Regions from separate parts of the Bradyrhizobium sp. I71 genome, predicted to be linked through region 2. Evidence: riboswitches for the same ligand, from Rfam matches in the RefSeq annotation. Region 2 holds a riboswitch; each other region holds the start of a gene.
The links. A riboswitch is a leader RNA that binds a small molecule or an ion and turns the genes downstream of it on or off. The one in region 2 is predicted to bind cobalamin.
Positions count from the first base shown of each region.

Region 1 (4,666 bases), 2.9 Mb from region 2:
CTGGTCTCGCAGGCGACTGCGGACGCGATTGGATCTCGCCTCGAATTGCGCGAGATCGACCGTCTTGCGGTCGCGGGCCAAAGCGCGCCGCAGGCGATCTTCGAGGTGATGGCGCGACCGGGCGCACTCACCGATGCGCAAGTCAGCCTGCGCACGCACTACGTCGATGGTCTCGCCGCGTATCGTGCCCGGCGCTTCGACGACGCACGTGCTGCCTTCAACGCGGCGCTCGAGGCGGTCCCCGGCGACGGTCCCTCGCGCACGATGCTCGGCCGCATCGCGCAGTTCGCGGCCAATCCGCCGGATGCCGCTTGGGACGGCGCCTGGCGACTCGAGCAGAAATAGGCTGCCGCGGAATAATTGATGCTACCCCATAACGATGTTCGCCGTGACCTATTTCCCGGATTTAGGTTAGCTGTCCTTGTGGCGTTTGACGGGGACACGCCGATGACAGAACTTCAGGACAGGTTGGAACGGTTCGAGACGCTCACCGCCGAATGCGAACTGATCGCCAAGCTCGCCACCGACAGCACCAAGCGCGAGTTCTATCTGAGGCTCGGGGAACAGTATCGCCAGCTGGCGGTGGATATTCGGCAGGCGATCGCGACCACGGCTGCGGCCTGAGGCCGGCTGAAATCCGTTCTTAACATTTAGCGCGCATTCTCGCAGCACGCGGGCATCGCCGATCGGCGGTGGCTCGTGGTGGGAAGGCCGGGGTTCGTTGCAATGCAGCGCACCTCGCGAGTGTCATCGTGCTGTGCCTGACAGGGCAAGTCCCATGCGCCTCGTTGCCGTGATCATATTCGCGCTCATGACGGCGGCCTGCGACCAGGAGCGGGACATCACCGGCTCGACGACGCCGAGCTGTCCGATACGAAACTACAGCAGCTACAATCCACGCGACATGAACCAGTGCGTCAACGCCTGCAGATCGTGCGATCGCGGCACCACGGTCACCTGCACGACATCCTGCACCCTCAAGGGGGCTCGCTGAACGGATTACCTTCTGCCTTGCGAGGCGCGGCTCCCCATCGTCCTCGCCGTCTCGACCTGATAGGGTTGGTCGGAGCAGGGGGACATCGGATGAAATTCGCAAGCCTTGAAATCGACAACGCCGGAGGTCTCGTGGGAACGGCGAGCAGCGCGCAGGCGTCCAGCGAACGTGGCGTTGACGGTGCCGAGGCACCGGAACGATTCACATAGGATAGTCATTGGAAGCAGTGGGCAGGACGCGGAGTCCAATGGAATGGGTATGCTCGATCCTGGCCGGTTCCTGGTATCGTGCTCGCATTGCGATGCCTGGCCGATGGCCGCCAACGTGAAACGTTCAAGCTGGTCGGCATCCCCGCATGAGGTCCGTTTCGTCTGCACGCGCTGCCGGCGCGAAGAGACCGCGATCGTCTCGGCGTCCGGCGAACTGACGCCGATCAAGCGCCTCGACGCTCCGCCGCGGGATGTCGCTGTCGCCTGGGCTCAGGCCCAGCGCCCGCGGGGGCGAACGTAGGCGGCGCAGGGCATTGCTCGATTCGTTGTGGAGCCGGCCGATCGCGTCTGCGCCAAGATGCCAGCGGTCGATTGACTCCCGGCCTGGACGCCCCGTAGATTGGCCGCTGACGGTTCTCCTCATGGAGATCAAAAGGGAACGTGGTGCGAGATGTCCCATGGTCGGGATCTTCTCAATGCCATGGCTGCCCCCGCAACTGTAAGCGGTGAATCTCTCGTCCTATGCCACTGGGAATCTCGGTCCTGGGAAGGCGACGCAGAGGTAACGACCCGCGAGCCAGGAGACCTGCCGTCAGCCGTGGTCACACGCGAAGATGTCGGTCGGGGAGTACAGACATTAGCTTTGCCGGAGCCATCGATCGCTCCGCCGTAAGGCCTCGTTCGCTGTGACGTGCCACTGACGTCATGCCGAGGTTATAATTGTGTCCCGTATTGTCACTGCCGCCAGGCGCTGCCGCGCCGGCATCGTTGCGGCTGTTTCGCTGTATTCGCTCGATCTCTCCATCGCCCACGCCCAGCAGTCCGTCGCCGAGCAGCTGCCGCCGGTCGAAGTGACCAGATCCGACGATCAGAACCGTACGCGTGCCAGGGCGATCGGCGATGGCGAGGCGGGGCGGCGCCGAGCGGCGCCGGACGGGGCGCGGAGTGGGACCGGCTCGTCCGGCTCGGGCAACGAGGCCGCCGCCGGCAATGGCGGTATCGTCGGCGCGGCTACGACCGTCATTACGGCTGCGGACATCGCTCATGCGCCGTCGCAGACGCTGGCCGAGATCATCGCGACGCAAGTGCCGGGCGCCCAGATCACGACGTTCTATGGCGGCCAGATCGGTGCCAAGACCAGTGTCGACCTCCGCGGCTTCGGTGCCTTCGCCACGGCCAACACGCTGGTGCTGGTCAACGGACGGCGGCTGAACGACATCGATATGGCGCAGGTGGACCTCTCCACCATCCCGCTCAATGCCATCGAGCGCATCGAGATCACGCGCGGCAATTCCGGTGCGGTGCTGTATGGCGACAATGCGGTCGGCGGCGTCATCAACATCGTCACCAAGAACGGCGTCGGCGGCCCGCCCGTGACCGCGCGCATCGAGGCCGGTTTCGGCTCGTTCAATACCAGGCTCGGCAACGTCTCGGCCGCGATCAATTCCGGTCCGTGGTCGACCTCGTTCTACGGCAATGCCGTCAGGACCGACGGCTATCGCGACAACAATCGCTACTCCCAGGAGAATGGCGTCGGCAATCTGAACTACACGACGCCGGGCCTGACCGCCTTCCTGACCGTCACCGCTGACAATCAGGAGCTGCGACTGCCGGGCGGCCGTACCGTCGATCCCTCCATCGGCGTCGACGAGCTCGCGACCAGCCGGCGAGGGACCAGCACGCCCTTCAACTACGCCAATCAGCAGGGTTTTGGCGCGACCGCGGGCTTCACGAAAACCCTTGTCAACGGCGTCGATCTCATCGTCGACGGCGGCGTGCGCGACAAGAAGCAGCAGAGTGCGTTCTTCTCGAGCCCGGCGCCGGTCCCGGCTTTCTTCACGTCGACCTATGTCGATGCTGACCTTGCGACATGGTCGATCACGCCGCGGCTCAGCGTGAAGAGCCTTCTGCTCGGAATGCCGTCGCAGCTGCTGACCGGCGTCGACTACTACGATGCGAGCTTTCAGCAGAACCGCGGCGCCGGCCAGGGTCTCGCTCCCTGGCACAATTACGATCTCAGGCAGCGGACGGTTGCGGGCTATGTCCAGCACACGCTCGGCGTCGCGCCAGCGACCGATATCTCCTACGGCGCCCGGGTGCAGAACACCAATCTCTCGGCGCGTGACAATTTCGACCCGGCGGCTCCGTTCAACGCCGACATCGGCGCGCTCCCGCTCGGGAGCGACGAGACGCAATATGCGCTGCACCTCGGTGCGGAGCATCGCCTCAATGACACCGTCGCGCTGTTCGGCCGGGTTGCGCGCGCCTTCCGCACGCCTGATGTCGACGAGCGGGTGTCGTCGGGCCCTTCATTCGACCCGTTCTTCAATCCGCTCCCGCAGACGTTCCAGCTCAAGACCCAGACCTCGCAGGACATCGAGGGTGGGCTGCGCATCAGAGGAGGCGGACTGCAGATGCAGAGCAGCCTCTATCTGATGGACCTCGCCAACGAGATCCATTTCAATCCGATCCTGTTCTACAACACCAATCTGGATCCGACCCGCCGCTACGGCTCGGAGACCAGCGTCTCCTATCGCATCAACGACGCCCTGCTGGTGCGCTCCGGCATGGCCTATACACGGGCCGTCTTCCGCGAAGGCGTCTGGGCGGGCAACGACGTGCCGCTGGTGTCGCGCTACGCCGCGAGTGCGGGCCTCACCTGGAACATCTGGCAGAACTATCTGGTGCTGGACGCCACCGCGCGCTTCTGGAGCGAGCGTCGCATGGACAACGACCAGGCCGGAACCCAGAAGCCGATTCCCGCCAACGGCACGATCGACCTGAAGCTCAGCGGCCAATATGAGCGCTACTTCTGGTCGCTCAGCATCAACAATGTGCTGAATGCGCTCTACTACGACTACGCCGTCGCAAGCACCTTCACGGACGGTCGCTTCAGCGCCTATCCGCTGCCCGGTCGCACCTATCTGCTGAAGGCCGGCGCCACGTTTTGATTTCAATGGGGCTGTCACGGGCCCCCAAATGGACTAGAACTCGAAGAGAAGGAGATCACTTATGGCTCTCAATATCCTGCCGTCCGGCGGCGACGGTTTCCGCCTCCATCCGGTGGCGCCGCGTGTCGCGCCGATGTTCGGCTTCGCGCTGCTGACGGTGTCGTGCGCGCTCGCAAGTTTTGCGTTCGCCTGTGCGACGCCGTTTGCGGCCTTCGCCGTGGTCGCGGCCGCGATGCTGCCGCTGCGTCCGGCGCTGCTCGTCGTCACCGGTGCCTGGCTCGTGAACCAGAGCATCGGTTTCGGCGCGCTGCACTATCCCATCGATGGCAGCACCATCGCCTGGGGATTCGTCATCGGCGCGGCTGCGCTGCTGGCGACCGCAGTGGCGTCGGCCGTGCTCCGCATGCTGCCGCAGCGCCGCACGATGCTGATGCTGGCGCTCACGCTCGTCGCCGCCTATGCGGCCTACGAGCTCGCGCTGCTCGCCGCGACGCCGTTCCTGGGCGGAGAGG
Region 1 covers NZ_CP059398.1:7,773,110-7,777,775, reverse strand. Annotated here, with positions in the region: gene FJV43_RS36890 (adenylate/guanylate cyclase domain-containing protein) at 1-345, shown strand, start outside; gene FJV43_RS36885 (hypothetical protein) at 448-624, shown strand; gene FJV43_RS36880 (hypothetical protein) at 779-994, shown strand; gene FJV43_RS36875 (hypothetical protein) at 1,247-1,504, shown strand; cobalamin riboswitch at 1,598-1,812, shown strand; gene FJV43_RS36870 (TonB-dependent receptor) at 1,926-4,154, shown strand; gene FJV43_RS36865 (hypothetical protein) at 4,216-4,666, shown strand, end outside.
Region 1: linked by a shared signal. The riboswitch ahead of FJV43_RS36870 (TonB-dependent receptor) and the one ahead of FJV43_RS23495 (TonB-dependent siderophore receptor) in region 2 are both predicted to bind cobalamin.

Region 2 (4,666 bases):
AGTTGAAATGGCAGATGTGCATGTGCGCGCCGGTGGCGCCGGCATAGCCGATCAGGCGGATATAGGCTTCCGCCGCGCTCTCGGGGTCGATGCGCGACATGAAGGCGACGTGGGTGAAGGTCGGCACGTCCTTGGCCGCAGCCAGCTGGCAGACCGCCGTCAGCTCCTGCACGCCGGCGCCCGGCGCATAGGCGTTCAGGATGCCGACACCGATGCCGCCCTCGTTCAGGCCGCGGGTGAGGCGCTCGAGAATGCCCGATACCTCCGCATCGGTCGCGACGTTGTCCATCCAGCGCCGATCGCGCATGGCATTGCCGAACGCCTCCAGCGAGCTCTCGGCATTGGAGCCCGTCATCGCGCCGATGCGGGCAAAGGCCCAGTTGGTGGCGGCGCCGTAGTTCAGCACGCGGCCTTTCCGCGCCTGGCGCTCGTACCAGGATGCGACCGGCAGCACGCCGGCCTCGAGATCCAGCGTCGTCGTGACGCCGTCGAACGCCTGCATGCGGTCGGCCGGGACCGACTGGCCATGCGCGTGCAGGTCGATGAAGCCGGGCGCCACCACGAGCCCGGTCGCGTCGATCACCCGCTCGGCGCCGCCGAGGCCCGTGCCGACAGCGGCGATCCTGCCACCCACCACCGCCACGTCACCAACGGCATCCATCCCGCTCGCGGGATCCACCACCCGGCCGCCGCTGATCACCAAACCGCTCATATCGTCACTCCGAAAGCTATTGCCAAAACCTCCAAAGGCCCGGCGGCCGCTTCGGAGGCGAAAGACCGGCCGCATCGCGCACCGTGCCGGCGCGCATAGATGCAGATTTTGGCGGACACGACCACCACCACTGATGCCGATCCTGCATGCTTTCATGTGAGGCCGATCAATGTCGAGAATTATTGGGACCGGAGCGCGACAACGCCGTTGCGTCAATTCGTCGGTCCAATCGACACGCGCTCGCATCCTCGCGGCATGATTTGCCCGAGCTGTGCTTCGCTTCGCACCCTTTCAAGGAAAGGGCGCAGGGAAGGCCGGGCACCGGCTGGCACCCATAAGACCCCTGCGCTGAACGAATGCACACGCAATTGCACAGGGGAGACACAGGGCAGCCGAAACCAGGCCTTCCCTGCGCGATGGTTTGACGGCCTATGCCGCGCTCTCCCCGGAGCCGAATTCCTTCTGGCCTCCGTCACCTCCGCGAAATGCACGCTACCCGCGCCGGTTGACGCGAGTGACGCGTTCGCCGAGGCTTGACCGTAGCAACGACGGCCAGGACCACACGGTTTCGCCGTACGCAGGCGATCCTGCGCCGCCAAGAGGCTTCGCAAGACAATGAGCGCCGTTCGTCTTCGCAGGAAGCGACATGCTCACGAGGTTCATCTCGCCCTGCACGCGCAAGCTCCGCCTTTAACGCCGCCCGCGTCCACCGCAACTCCCAGCCCGCGCTCGAAACGACGTACGACCGCCCCTTAGGTGGGTTGGGATGGGCGAGACATACGACAAATCCGAATTTCGGTAAAGTGGAATATTTTCGCGGGAAGGGATTGACAGGGACCCGGGCTGTTTTGCCCGACGACCATCGAGCGATGCGCGCGTCGGCCTGTCACCGTGCAACGCGCTGACCTGCATCGCGAGACAGCCAGTTGACAGCGCTTTGCAAAAAAACCTAGGGTGACTGCGACGGTTCTCCTTCGGGAGATCAATAGGGAATGCGGTGCGGGGATCCCCCAATGCCGTGGCTGCCCCCGCAACTGTAAGCGGTGAGCCTTCGCCAAACGCCACTGAGCCCACCGGCTTGGGAAGGCGGCGACAGGCAACGACCCGCGAGCCAGGAGACCTGCCGTCAGTCGTGGTCACACGCGAGCACATTGGGCGGGGTGTCCTGGTGAGTGTGGAGCTGCCTTTCTTTTGAGGCGGCGACAAGCTGCGTTCGCGGTGACGTGCCACGTTATCGCGAGTCCTGTTGATGACCTCCCAGACGATTTTCGCGCCACGGCATCGCCGTGTGTTGTTCCTTTCAGTTGCATTCTCCTGCTTCGTTTTGTCGACCGATGGCTGGGCACAGTCCGAAAGGCTAGGCCAAACACTCGACCCTGTGGTGGTGCAATCGCCGGCAAGGCCGCCGAACGCTCGCAGCACCCGCCACAGCAGCGATGCAACACGCGCCGCGCGCTCACGCCAGCAACCAACCATATCGGCCGACGCGCGCGCTCCGGCGGTTAACCCGGCAGGTCCCGTGCTCGCCGCACCGACGCTCAACCTGACCGGTGCAAGCACGGCCGGCAGCCGCCTCGGCCTGACGCGGCTGCAGACGCCGGCCAGTGTGGAGGTGATTTCAGCCGAGACCATCGCCGAACGCGGCCAGCAGAACATCCTGGACGCTGTGACGCAAAATGCGACCGGCTTCACGGCGAGCCCGGCACCTGGCAATGGCGGGGTCTCGTTCAACACCCGCGGCTTTACGGGCCTTGGTTCCGTCATGACGCTGTACGACGGCACGCAGCTCTATATCGGCGCCGGGACGGTGACCTTTCCGTTCGACACATGGTCGACCGAGCGCATCGAAGTGCTGCGCGGCCCTGCGTCGGTGATGTATGGCGCGGGCGCGGTCGGCGGCGCCATCAACATCGTTTCGAAACTGCCGCTGTGGGTTCCTCGCAACCAGGCGGAGGTCTCGCTGGACAGCAACATGACGCGGCGAATCGCCGTGGATAGCGGTGGTCCAGTTAGCAAGGACGTCGCCTATCGGATCACCGCCACCGGCAACATGTCGGACGGATGGGTTGATCGTGACAACACCTCGAACGTCGCGCTTCACGCCGTGGTCCAGATCAGGCAGAACGAAGACGTTACCTGGACGCTGTCTACGGACTACGGTGACCGAAATCCCTCACGCTACTTCGGCACGCCGCTGATCAACGGCATGCTCAATGAATCTCTCCGGTTCAAGAACTACAACGTCAGCGACAGCCACATCCGATACCAGGATAGCTGGAACCAGGCGAAGACCGAATGGCAGGTCGCCGATGGCATCTCGATCCAGAACACGCTGTACTATCTGAACTCCAAGCGGCACTGGAAGGACGTCGAAAGCTACGCCTATAATCCTGCCACCGGCCTCATCAACCGAAGCAGCTATATCGAGATTTTTCACGACCAGCAGCAGGTCGGCAATCGCATGGATGCGAAATTTCGTGGACATGTCTTCGGCATGGCCAACGAGTTCCTGGCAGGCTTTGACGTCAACAGCATCAATTTTACCCATACCAACAACTCTCCCTATGGCGGCTCGTCGTCGGTCAACCCTTACAGCTTCGTTCCAGGGGTATTTAGCAGCCCGAACCCGACAGTTCCCGGTTTCGGCAGCGTGACCAACCAATACGCGTTGTTCGCCGAGAACAGGCTGTCGGTCACCGAGCAACTGTCGTTGATTGCCGGTATCCGACAGGATGAACCGACAATCACTCGGACTGACTACGCCACGCCCACAAACAGCTTCGAAAAATCGTTCTCCTCAACAACCTGGCGCGCCGGCGCGGTCTATGCACCCATCAAGGACCTCGCATTCTATGGCCAGTATGCCACTGCGGTCGATCCGGTCGGAGGGCTGATCTCACTGTCCTCCGCAAACAAGAATTTCGATCTGGCTACCGGCCGACAGATCGAGATTGGCGTCAAGCAATCGTTCTGGGGCGGCCGCGGTGAATGGACTCTGGCCGGCTACGAGATCGTGAAAAATAATCTGCTGGCGCGCGATCCCAACATTCCTTCGCTGACCGTCCAGGTCGGCCAGCAATCATCGCGCGGCGTCGAAGCATCGGTCGGATTCCTGCTCGACTATGGCTGGCGAATCGATGCCAACATCGCGTTCCTGCGCGCGAAGTATGACGACTTCGTGCAATCGGTTGGCGGCGTAGCCGTAAACTATGCCGGCAACGTACCGGTCAACGTGCCGCAGACCGTCTCCAACATCTGGGCGACCTGGGCTTTTGCACCGAACTGGTCAGCCAATGCGGGCGTGCAGATCGTCGGCAAGACCTACGCGGACAATGCCAACACGATGACGCGCCCAGCCTACAACATCGTCAATGCCGGTGTGCAGTGGAAGCCCGATCTCAATACCACCGTGTCGTTCCGCGTCTACAATCTGTTCGATGAAGTCTACACCACGTCGGGCGGTACCACCCAGTGGCTGCTCGGCACGCCGCGCACGGTGCAAGTCGCAGTCAACGTGACGTTCTGAGCGTGGCACGCGCCCTGAAACGCACACTCCGGCGGTGGCTCTATGTCGGCCACCGCTGGGTCGGCATCGTCACCTGCCTGTTCTTCGCCATGTGGTTCATGTCCGGCGTGGTAATGATGTACGTCGCTTCTCCCGGCCTTTCCGACAACGAAAGGCTGGCAGCGCTTCCCGACATTCAATGGGAGAAGGTGGTGCTGTCGCCCGACGACGCGATGAAGGCGGCGGGCGCCACCCGTTATCCGCGCGATCTCCGGCTTTCCATGCTGGCCGACGAGCCGGTGTATCGGATCACCGGCTGGGACGGAAAACGGCAGGCGATCTCCGCGGCCGATGGCCGCGTCGTGACCGGCGTTTCCGAACGGCAGGCCCTCGCGGTCGCGCAACGTCATCCCGCGAGCAGATCGCCGCAACTGGAAGACATCGTCGAT
Region 2 covers NZ_CP059398.1:4,858,645-4,863,310, reverse strand. Annotated here, with positions in the region: gene FJV43_RS23500 (amidohydrolase family protein) at 1-712, opposite strand, end outside; cobalamin riboswitch at 1,660-1,855, shown strand; gene FJV43_RS23495 (TonB-dependent siderophore receptor) at 1,962-4,238, shown strand; gene FJV43_RS23490 (PepSY domain-containing protein) at 4,241-4,666, shown strand, end outside.

Region 3 (4,666 bases), 1.4 Mb from region 2:
ATGCTGCCGCGCGTCGGCCGTCTCGTGATCGACGAGAGCTTTGCGGATGCCGTGCCGCAATTGTCGCTCGCTCCCGAAGCGGATCGGCCGGGACTTTTGATATTGCGCTCCTTCGGAAAGTTCTATGGCCTTGCCGGCCTGCGCCTCGGCTTTGTGATCGGCAATGCCGCCGACATCGCCAGACTCGCGGCGATGTCGGGTCCATGGCCGGTCTCGGGGGCGGCGATTGCGATCGGCTGTCGCGCCTTGCACGACCAGGCCTGGGCCGAGGCCACGTCGGCGCGGCTTGCGCGCGACTGCGGCCGCCTCGACGACATGGCGCGAGCGCGAGGCTGGCGGCTTGTTGGCGGCACGCCGCTGTTTCGCTCGTACGAAACGCCTGACGCGCGTGCCGCGCAGGAGAAGCTCGCGCGTCGCCAAATCTGGTCGCGCGTCTTTGCGCAGAAGCCGACATGGCTGCGCCTCGGGCTTCCCGGCAGCGAAGCCGAATGGGCGCGGCTCGGCGAGGTTCTAGCGCGCTAGCGCGAGCAGGCCATCGACGTCGAGGTGGGTTTCGATGTGGTCGGCGAGGGCGTCGAGCGCACTTTCGACCCTGGCGCGATAAGGCTCGTCGCCTGCGGGAATGTCGAGCCTGGCCAGGAACGCCTTGCGGAAATCGTCCGACGTGAACAGGCCGTGCAGATAGCTGCCTTGCACGCGTCCATCCTGCGAGATCGCGCCTTCCGGCTCGCCATTCAGTTGTGCGAACGGGCGGGCGCGATCGGGGCCGTCGGTGCGGCCGATATGGATTTCGTAGGCTTCGATCGGCTGCCCCGTGGCGGCATGCACGGCCGCAACCCGCGTCAGCGTCTTCTGTGGGCTCATCACCGTGTTCACGTCCAGAAGTCCGAGGCCCGGAGTCTCGCCCGCGGGGCCCTCGATGCCATCAGGATCGGCGACGCTGTGCCCGAGCATCTGATAGCCGCCGCAGAGGCCGAGCACATGGCCGCCCCTGCGGTGGTGCGCGAGAAGATCGATGTCCCAGCCCTGCGCGCGCAGGAAGGCGAGATCGCCTCGCGTGGATTTCGAGCCCGGGATGATGACGAGCCTGACATCGCCGGGAATGGCGTCGCCCGGACGCACCATGAGGAGATCGACGCCCGGCTCGAGCTTGAGCGGATCGAGATCGTCGAAATTGGCAATCCGCGACAGAGCGAGGCAGGCGATCTTGCATCGGCCCGGCTTTCGCGCGTCGCTCAGGCCCAGCGCATCCTCGGCCGGCAGCTCGCCGGCACGCGCGAACCAGGGCAGCACGCCGAAGCCGCGCCAGGACGTCTTGTCTTCGATCAGTCTGTAGCCGTCGTCGAACAGCGTGGGATCGCCGCGGAACTTGTTGATGACAAATCCACGGATCATCGCGGCATCGTCGGCGTCGATCACCGTCTTGATGCCGACGAGCTGCGCGATCACGCCGCCGCGGTCGATGTCGCCGACCAGCACGACCGGCACGTCCGCCTTGCGCGCAAAGCCCATATTGGCGATGTCGGCCTTGCGCAGGTTCACCTCGGCCGGGCTGCCGGCACCTTCCACCAGCACGAGATCGGCGCGCGCCTTCAGCCGCTCGAAGCTCTCCAGCACCGCGCCCATCAATGATGGCTTCATCGCGGCGTAGTCGCGCGCACGCGCCGTGGCGATGCGCTTGCCGTGAACGATGACCTGCGCGCCGACATCGGTCTCGGGCTTCAGCAGCACCGGGTTCATGTCGGTATGCGGCTCGACGCCGGCGGCGAGCGCCTGGAGCGCCTGGGCGCGGCCGATCTCGCCACCGTCGACGGTGACGGCCGCGTTGTTCGACATGTTCTGCGGCTTGAAGGGCAGCACGCGCAAGTCCCGCCGCGTGAAGGCACGCGCAAGGCCGGCGACGATGAGCGACTTGCCCACGTCCGAACCGGCTCCCTGGATCATCAATGCGCGCGTCATTGCCGAAGAGACTCAGAACTCGACGCCGGCTTGCGCCTTGATGCCGGAGCGGAACGGGTGCTTCACCAGCGTCATCTCGGTGACGAGATCGGCGATCTCGATCAGCTCGTCCTTGGCGTTGCGGCCGGTGAGCACGACATGCGTCATCGGCGGCTTTTGCGTCGAAAGGAATTCGACCACTTCGGTGATGTCGAGATAATCGTAGCGCAGCGCGATGTTGATCTCGTCGAGCACGACCATGCGCAAGCTCTCATCGAGGATCAGCTCCTTGGCCTTCTCCCAGCCGGCGCGCGCGGCGGCGATGTCGCGGGCGCGGTCCTGCGTCTCCCAGGTGAAGCCTTCGCCCATGGCGTGGAACTGGCAGAGATCGCCGAAATGGCCGGTGAGCAGGCGCCGCTCGCCGGTGTCCCAGGCGCCCTTGATGAATTGCACCACCGCGCAGGGGAAGCCATGGGCGACGCAGCGGACGATCATGCCGAACGCCGAGGAGGATTTGCCCTTGCCGCTGCCGGTGTGGACGATGATCAGGCCCTTTTCGCCGCTCTTGGTCGCCATGATCTTGTCGCGGGCGGCCTTCTTCTTCGCCATCTTCTGGGCGTGCCGGGCGTCGGTTTCCTCGCCCGTTCGGGTGTCCGGTTCAGGCGTCATCGGTCCAGTCCTTCGGCTTGACAAGTGGCAGCCACGGGCAAATGGTGGCCCGGCGTTGGTTCCTGTCCTATGACAGGCGAAGAGGGAATGCGATAGGGTCCGAATCGGCAAGATTTGGGTCCAAAATGCAGCCGCCCCCGCGACCGTGACCGGAGAGATGCCCGAAGCCACTGATTCCCGCGGGAATCGGGAAGGCGGGGATCGAAGGGCAAAGCCCTGCTCCGCAAGCCGGGAGACCTGCCAGCGCGACGAGTTTTGGACCGGCGGACGGGGTGTTCCGCGACGGGGAAACGGCCTCTCGAGTCAGGGTCCGTGTGCCTCTCGCCTCCCGCTGTTTATCCTGGAAGAGGCGATGACCGTCACACTTCACGTCTGCATCACCTGCCGCGCCGGCCAGACGCTTGGCGAGGGCGAGACGACGCCCGGCAAGCGCCTGCATGGCGCGATCCTCGACGCCGGCGTCCCCGAGGGCGTCAATGTGGTTCCCGTCGAATGCCTGTCGGCCTGCAGCCAGGGCTGCTCGGTCGCGCTCAGCGCGCCCGGCCGCTGGTCCTATGTCTATGGCCGCCTGTCGGAGACGAATGCGCAGGACGTGGTCGCAGGCGCGGCGGCCTATGCGGCTGCGCCCGACGGCCTCGTGCCCTGGCGCAGCAGGCCGGAAATCTTCCGCAAGCAGTCGCTTGCCCGCATTCCCCCCATTGCCGTCGTGCCGGAGGCCGCCGAATGAATTCGCTCGCAAAAGTTCCAGTGACGGTGGTCACCGGTTTTCTCGGGTCCGGCAAGACCACGCTGATCCAGCATCTGCTCGCCAATGCGAACGGCAAGAAGCTCGCAGTGCTCGTCAACGAGTTCGGCAGCGAGGGCGTCGACGGCGAGATATTGAAGTCGTGCGCCGATGCGAACTGTCCGGAGGAGAATATCATCGAGCTCGCCAACGGCTGCATCTGCTGCACCGTCGCCGACGATTTCATTCCGACGATGGAGAAATTGCTGGCGCGCCCGGTGCGGCCCGATCACATCCTGATCGAGACCTCGGGCCTGGCGCTGCCGAAGCCGCTGCTCAAAGCGTTCGACTGGCCGCAGATCCGCTCGCGCATCACCGTGGACGGCGTGATCGCGCTGGCCGATGCCGAGGCCGTCGCGGCGGGCCGCTTCGCGCCGGACCCGATTGCCGTCGAAGCGCAGCGCGCCGCGGACGAAAATCTCGACCACGAGACGCCGCTGTCGGAAGTGTTCGAGGACCAGATCGCCTGCGCGGACATCGTGCTGCTGACCAAGGCGGATCTCGCCGGCGCGGCCGGAATCGAAGCCGCCAGGGCGGCGATCGCCGCCGAGATGCCGCGCCGCGTGCCGATGCTTTCCGTCACCGACGGTGCGATCGATGCGCGCGTCATCCTCGGCCTTGGCGCTGCCGCCGAGAACGATCTCGCCGCGCGCCCGTCGCATCATGACGGCGAGGAGGAGCACGAGCACGACGATTTCGCCTCCGTCGTGATCGATCTTCCGGAGGTCGCGGATATCGATGCGCTGGTCGCCTCGGTCCAGCGTCTGGCGCGCGAGCAGAACGTGCTGCGTGCCAAGGGCTACATCGCGGTCGCGGGCAAGCCAATGCGCCTCTTGCTGCAGGCCGTCGGCGAGCGCGTGCGCCACCAGTTCGACAGGCCCTGGGGCGCGGGTATCAGGCAGTCGAAGCTCGTCGTGATCGGCGAGCATGGCGATATCGACGAGGCCGCGATCAGGTCAGGACTTGGTATCTGATGCACGTCGTTTTCCGCGAGAGCCGTGGTCTCGAGGAGACCTCGACGCCAAGAGACATCGGCCAGGACCCGGCCGATCTCGTGGTGCTCTCGTATTCGGATTCCGATCTTGCGGCGTTTGCGGCCGGCTGGCGGCGCGGCCGGAGCAGCCTGCCGTCGCTGCGGCTCGCCAATCTCGCCGAGCTCCGACATCCGCTGTCGGTCGACACGTATATCGAGCGCACGCTGTCGCAGGCGCGCGGCATCCTCGTGCGGCTGATCGGCGGCGAGTCCTACTGGCCCTACGGGCTCGCGGCTCTCCA
Region 3 covers NZ_CP059398.1:6,283,388-6,288,053, forward strand. Annotated here, with positions in the region: gene cobD (threonine-phosphate decarboxylase CobD) at 1-522, shown strand, start outside; gene FJV43_RS30040 (cobyric acid synthase) at 511-1,959, opposite strand; gene cobO (cob(I)yrinic acid a,c-diamide adenosyltransferase) at 1,972-2,607, opposite strand; cobalamin riboswitch at 2,647-2,867, shown strand; gene FJV43_RS30050 (DUF1636 domain-containing protein) at 2,960-3,334, shown strand; gene cobW (cobalamin biosynthesis protein CobW) at 3,331-4,365, shown strand; gene cobN (cobaltochelatase subunit CobN) at 4,365-4,666, shown strand, end outside.
Region 3: linked by a shared signal. The riboswitch ahead of FJV43_RS30050 (DUF1636 domain-containing protein) and the one ahead of FJV43_RS23495 (TonB-dependent siderophore receptor) in region 2 are both predicted to bind cobalamin.

Region 4 (4,666 bases), 1.4 Mb from region 2:
GCGGTCGAATCCGTTCGGCACGCTCCATTGATCGTAGTCAGAATGCCCGGCGATCGCGGCGCGTGCTGCGTCGAGTCCACGCTGACGGGCGTGAGCTCGCACGATGACGAGCGCGGCATCGGCGGAGATCACCGATGCATCCTGCCCGTCGGAGGCGCGCACCGCTCGGGAACGCGCCGGACCCGACACGATGTAGACCGGTCCGTCGATCCGCTGGATCAGCCGCACGCGCGCGGCATCCACGATCCCGCTCGCGGCCACGGCGTCTCCGACCGAAATCCTGATCTCGCCGGGATCCACGGGCGCGAGCCCGGCAAACCGCTCCGCTTCCGTCAGCGACGGAAACGGAACGAAGTGCATCACGATCCCGGTCGCGAACCACATCGCGAACAGGAGGCAGAACGCGATCCCGAGCCAGCGGTGCGAGAGGACGATCGCGCCCATCATGCCTTCAGCGTCCTACCATTTGAACGCGGCCGAGATCTCGTAGGTGCGCGGCGCGCCCAGCAGGATCTGGTCAGGGTAGAACGGATCGCCCCAGATCGCATAGCGCTTGTCGGTGATGTTGCGGATGCGGAAGGTCAGGCGGGCCCGGTCCACCGCATTGAACACCGTCTTGGGGATATCGACAAAGGCATAGACGTCGGCCACCGTGTACGCCTTCATCGTCACGACGTTGGCATCGGTGTTGTAGCGGTCGCCCACATGACGGCCGGTGATGCCGAGCTCCACCGGCCAGGGCGTGAAGAACCGATACGACGCGCCGGCATTGGCCACGATACGCGGCACGTTCGGCGGCGTGTTGCCGGAGAACGAGCCGCCGACGAAATCGTAGTCGGCATAACGAGCGTCGACATAGGCGATGTTGCCCCACAGCCGAAGCGGCTCGATCGGCCGCACCGCCGCGGCAAGCTCGACGCCCTTCGACTCCTGTCGGCCCGCAATGTTGAGCTGCATGCCGCCGGCCGCCGCGTAGACGTTCTTGCGCAGGATGTCGTAGGCCGAGAACGACCATTCCGCCCTGTTGTCCCAGAACAGATGCTTGACGCCGGTCTCGTAGGTGCGCGCGGTCGTCAGGTCGAGCGGCTGGGTGGGTGCGAGCAGGAAGATGTTGTTGGCGGCGATGTCGGCGCCGGTGGCGTACTGGCTGAAGAAGGTCAGGCCGGGAACGGCCTCCCAGGTGTAGCCGATGCGGCCCGTCACCGGCGCCCAGTCTTTCGTGAACGGAAAGCCTGCCTTCTCCTGCCCGCTCACGTTGGTCGAATTGCGGTCGAGCCCGATATGCTCGACGCGGAGGCCGCCGACCAGCGCGAAGCTGCGCGTGAGCTTCAGCCGGTCCTCGAACGAGAGCGCTTCGTTATCGATGCGCGCGGCCTGCTGCTGGGTCGTGAGCAGGCCGTAGTAGCCGCGATTGGGATCGACCAGCGAAACGGAATCGCCTGGAAAGTTTGCCGCGCCCGGCCTGACGAAATCGAGATAGCTTGTCGACAAGGTCGTGACCAGCCGGTTGTCGAAGCCTGCGATATTCGTGTCCCAGATCAAATCGGTGATGTTGCCGACCTGGCGCTGGCTGTGCGCGACATAGAAGCGCTCGCGATCGACCAGGTTCGTGGTGGAATTGAACGCCTCGATCTCGTTGTTGAACCAGCTCCGCTCTGCGCCATAGCCATAGGCCTGGCTCTTCAGCGTCAGGTCAGGCGCCAATTTCAGCTCGAAGCCGCCGCGCAGCCACACTTCCTGGGCGACGTTGCGGTTATCAAGGACGTTGTAGTTGGTGTTGAAGGTGCGGTCGTCGATGGTGACGGCACCGAGATTGGTCCCGTTGTAGTTCGAGACGTAATTGCCGGAGACGATCCCCGTCGTTGCATGCGAGCCGCTGAAAGCGACCGGCACCAGCGGCGCGCCCCAATAGGCCTTGGAGCGGTCCTCGCGGTACTCGAGCGCGCCCCAGATCTTGAGACTATCGGAGATGCGGTAGTCGAGCTGGCCGGACGTGCCGAACGTCTTGATGTTGGTGTCGTCGGCAAAACCGTTGAGGGCGGAGCGGCTGATGTCGAAGCGATAGTCGAGGCCCTGCACATTGGTGCTGCCGCCCGAGCCGTAATGCGCGCGGAATGAGTTGAGCGAGTCCCAGGAGAACTCGGCTTCGTTGCGGATCGGTCCGGTGTGGGGCTGCTTGGTGACGAAGTTGATGGCGCCGCCGGCGGCACCCTCACCTGACATCAGCGAGGCCGGGCCTTTGAGAAACTCCACGGCCTGCAGATTGGCGGTGTCGGTGATCCGCGAGGTCATGTTCTGCGGGCCGATCTTGATGCCGTTGTAGAGCGTATTGATCTGGCTGTTGGTGAAGCCACGCATGGAGAACGCCGCGGGCTCGGCCGGATTATCGCCGGAGGTGACGCCGACGGCACCCTGCGCCACCTCCGAGACCGTCCGATAACCCTGCTCGCGCATGGTCTCGGCCGAGATTACCTCGACCGTCGCCGGCGTTTCGCGCACCGTCAGGCCGAGCCGCGAGGCGCTTTCGGCCACCACATTGCTGTTGAGCGGCGTCTGCGCTGTCGCAGCCGGCGCGCTCGGCTTGGGCGGAGCCGATGCGGTCGCTGGCCGGCGCGCGGCTGCACGGCGCGCGCGCTGCGCTTCACGGCCGGCCGGCTTGGCTTGCCTGCCGGTTTCGGCAGGCGAGACCTCGACCGGCGGCAGGGGTTCGCGGACCTGCTGCGCCAGGGCGGCAGGGATATCAGCGATGACAAACGACGTGAGCGTAGCGGAGGCGAGCAGGAAGCGGCTCGGCCGTAAGATACAGATGGAAGACACGATACGAAACCTCGGTATGACGTCAGTGGCACGTCACAGCGAACGAGGTCTCATCTGTTGGCCTTTCGGGCCGTCCGATGAAGCCGAATGTCTGTACTCCCCGACCGACATCTTCGCGTGTGACCACGGCTGACGGCAGGTCTCCTGGCTCGCGGGTCGTGACCGCTTCGTCGCCTTCCCGGGACCGAGGACCCAGTGGCTTCTGACGAAGGATTCACCGCTTACAGTTGCGGGGGCAGCCGCGGCATTGGGGACAAGTTTCCCCGCACCGCATTCCCTTTTCATTCCCTCTCGGGGAAACCGTCGCGATCATCTAGGATTACCATCATGACAGAGTCAATGCGCCAGTTGCGGCGTTGTGGCCACAGCGACCAACTTCCCTGGAGATGAGCATGGAAGGCGAGACCTTCCTCTGGCTGGTACGGCATGCGACCGTCGAGGGCGTGGCGGGGACGATCCATGCTACTGATGCGCGGGCGGATCTCGGCGATCACGCAGCGTTGGCGGCTCTGCGGCGGCATTTGCCGCCGGATGCCACCAGCTATGCCAGCCCGTCGCGGCGCACCGTCGAGACCGCGCGCGCACTGGGGTTCGAACCGGAATTGGTCAGCGAATTCCGCGAGCAGGATTTCGGCGACTGGACCGGCCGCCGGCATGACGAGCTCGCCGCGACCGGTGGCGAGACTTACGCGCAGTTCTGGCACGATCCGGCGCACGGACGGCCGCCGAACGGCGAAAGCTTTGCGGATCAGATCGCCCGCGTCCGGCTGGGACTGTCGCGGATCGGGGCCGGATCGGCAACGCTCGTCGTGCATTCCGGCACCATCCGCGCCGCGCTCTGCATTGCACTGGACCTGACGCCGCAAGCCGCCTTGCGCTTCGTGATCGATCCGCTGTCGCTGACCCGGATCGACCGGCTCGCGGCGGGCTGGCGTGTCGTCTCCGTCAACCAGCGCGTGGCTTGAGCCGCATCAGGCCTGGCGATCCGGCACGTTGGCCTGCGCGAAGGTCGTCATACCGTTGTGAAGCGCGCAGGCCGCGCGGACCAGCGGCAGCGCGATGGCCGCCCCCGATCCCTCCCCGAGCCTGAGATCGAGGCTGATCAGCGGCTGCACGTTCAGCGCGCGCAGCACCAGCCGATGCCCCTGCTCCGCCGATTGATGCGAGGCGAGCTGGAACGGCTGGCAGGACGGATTGAGACGCGCCGCCGCCAGCGCCGCGACGGACACGATGAAGCCGTCGATCAACACCGGAATGCGGGCTTGCGCGGCCGCAATGATCGCGCCTGAGATCGCCGCGATCTCGAGGCCGCCGACGGCGCACAGGATCTGCTCGACCGACGCTCCGGCGACGCCGTGGCGGGCGATCGCCGCATCGATCACCCGTGCCTTGTGCGCGCGGCCGGCCGCATCGACGCCGGTGCCGCTGCCCGCGATCTCCGCGGCGCTCACACCAAGCAGGCTCGCCGCGATCGCCGCGGATGTCGTGGTGTTGCCGATGCCCATCTCGCCGAGGATCAGGAGATCTGGCCGACCGGCCTCGGCGCGCACCACCGCACGCTGGCCGGCCTCGAAGGCAAAGGCGAGGTCCGCGGGCGTCAGCGCAGCCTCGACGCTGAAGTCGCGCGTGCCGTTGCGCGGCTTGTCGGTGACGACGCCCGCCATCTGCTCCCGGGCCAGCGTGCCGGCGTCGACCACCTCCAGGCTCGAACCCAGCTCGCGCGCCAGCACCGAGATTGCCGCGCCGCCGGAGGCAAAATTCGCCATCATCGCAATCGTCACGGCTTGCGGATAGGCCGACACGCCCTGCGCGACGATGCCGTGATCGCCGGCGAAGATGATGATCGGCA
Region 4 covers NZ_CP059398.1:6,301,299-6,305,964, reverse strand. Annotated here, with positions in the region: gene FJV43_RS30140 (PepSY domain-containing protein) at 1-447, opposite strand, end outside; gene FJV43_RS30135 (TonB-dependent receptor) at 460-2,817, opposite strand; cobalamin riboswitch at 2,934-3,137, opposite strand; gene FJV43_RS30130 (histidine phosphatase family protein) at 3,210-3,782, shown strand; gene cobT (nicotinate-nucleotide--dimethylbenzimidazole phosphoribosyltransferase) at 3,789-4,666, opposite strand, start outside.
Region 4: linked by a shared signal. The riboswitch ahead of FJV43_RS30135 (TonB-dependent receptor) and the one ahead of FJV43_RS23495 (TonB-dependent siderophore receptor) in region 2 are both predicted to bind cobalamin.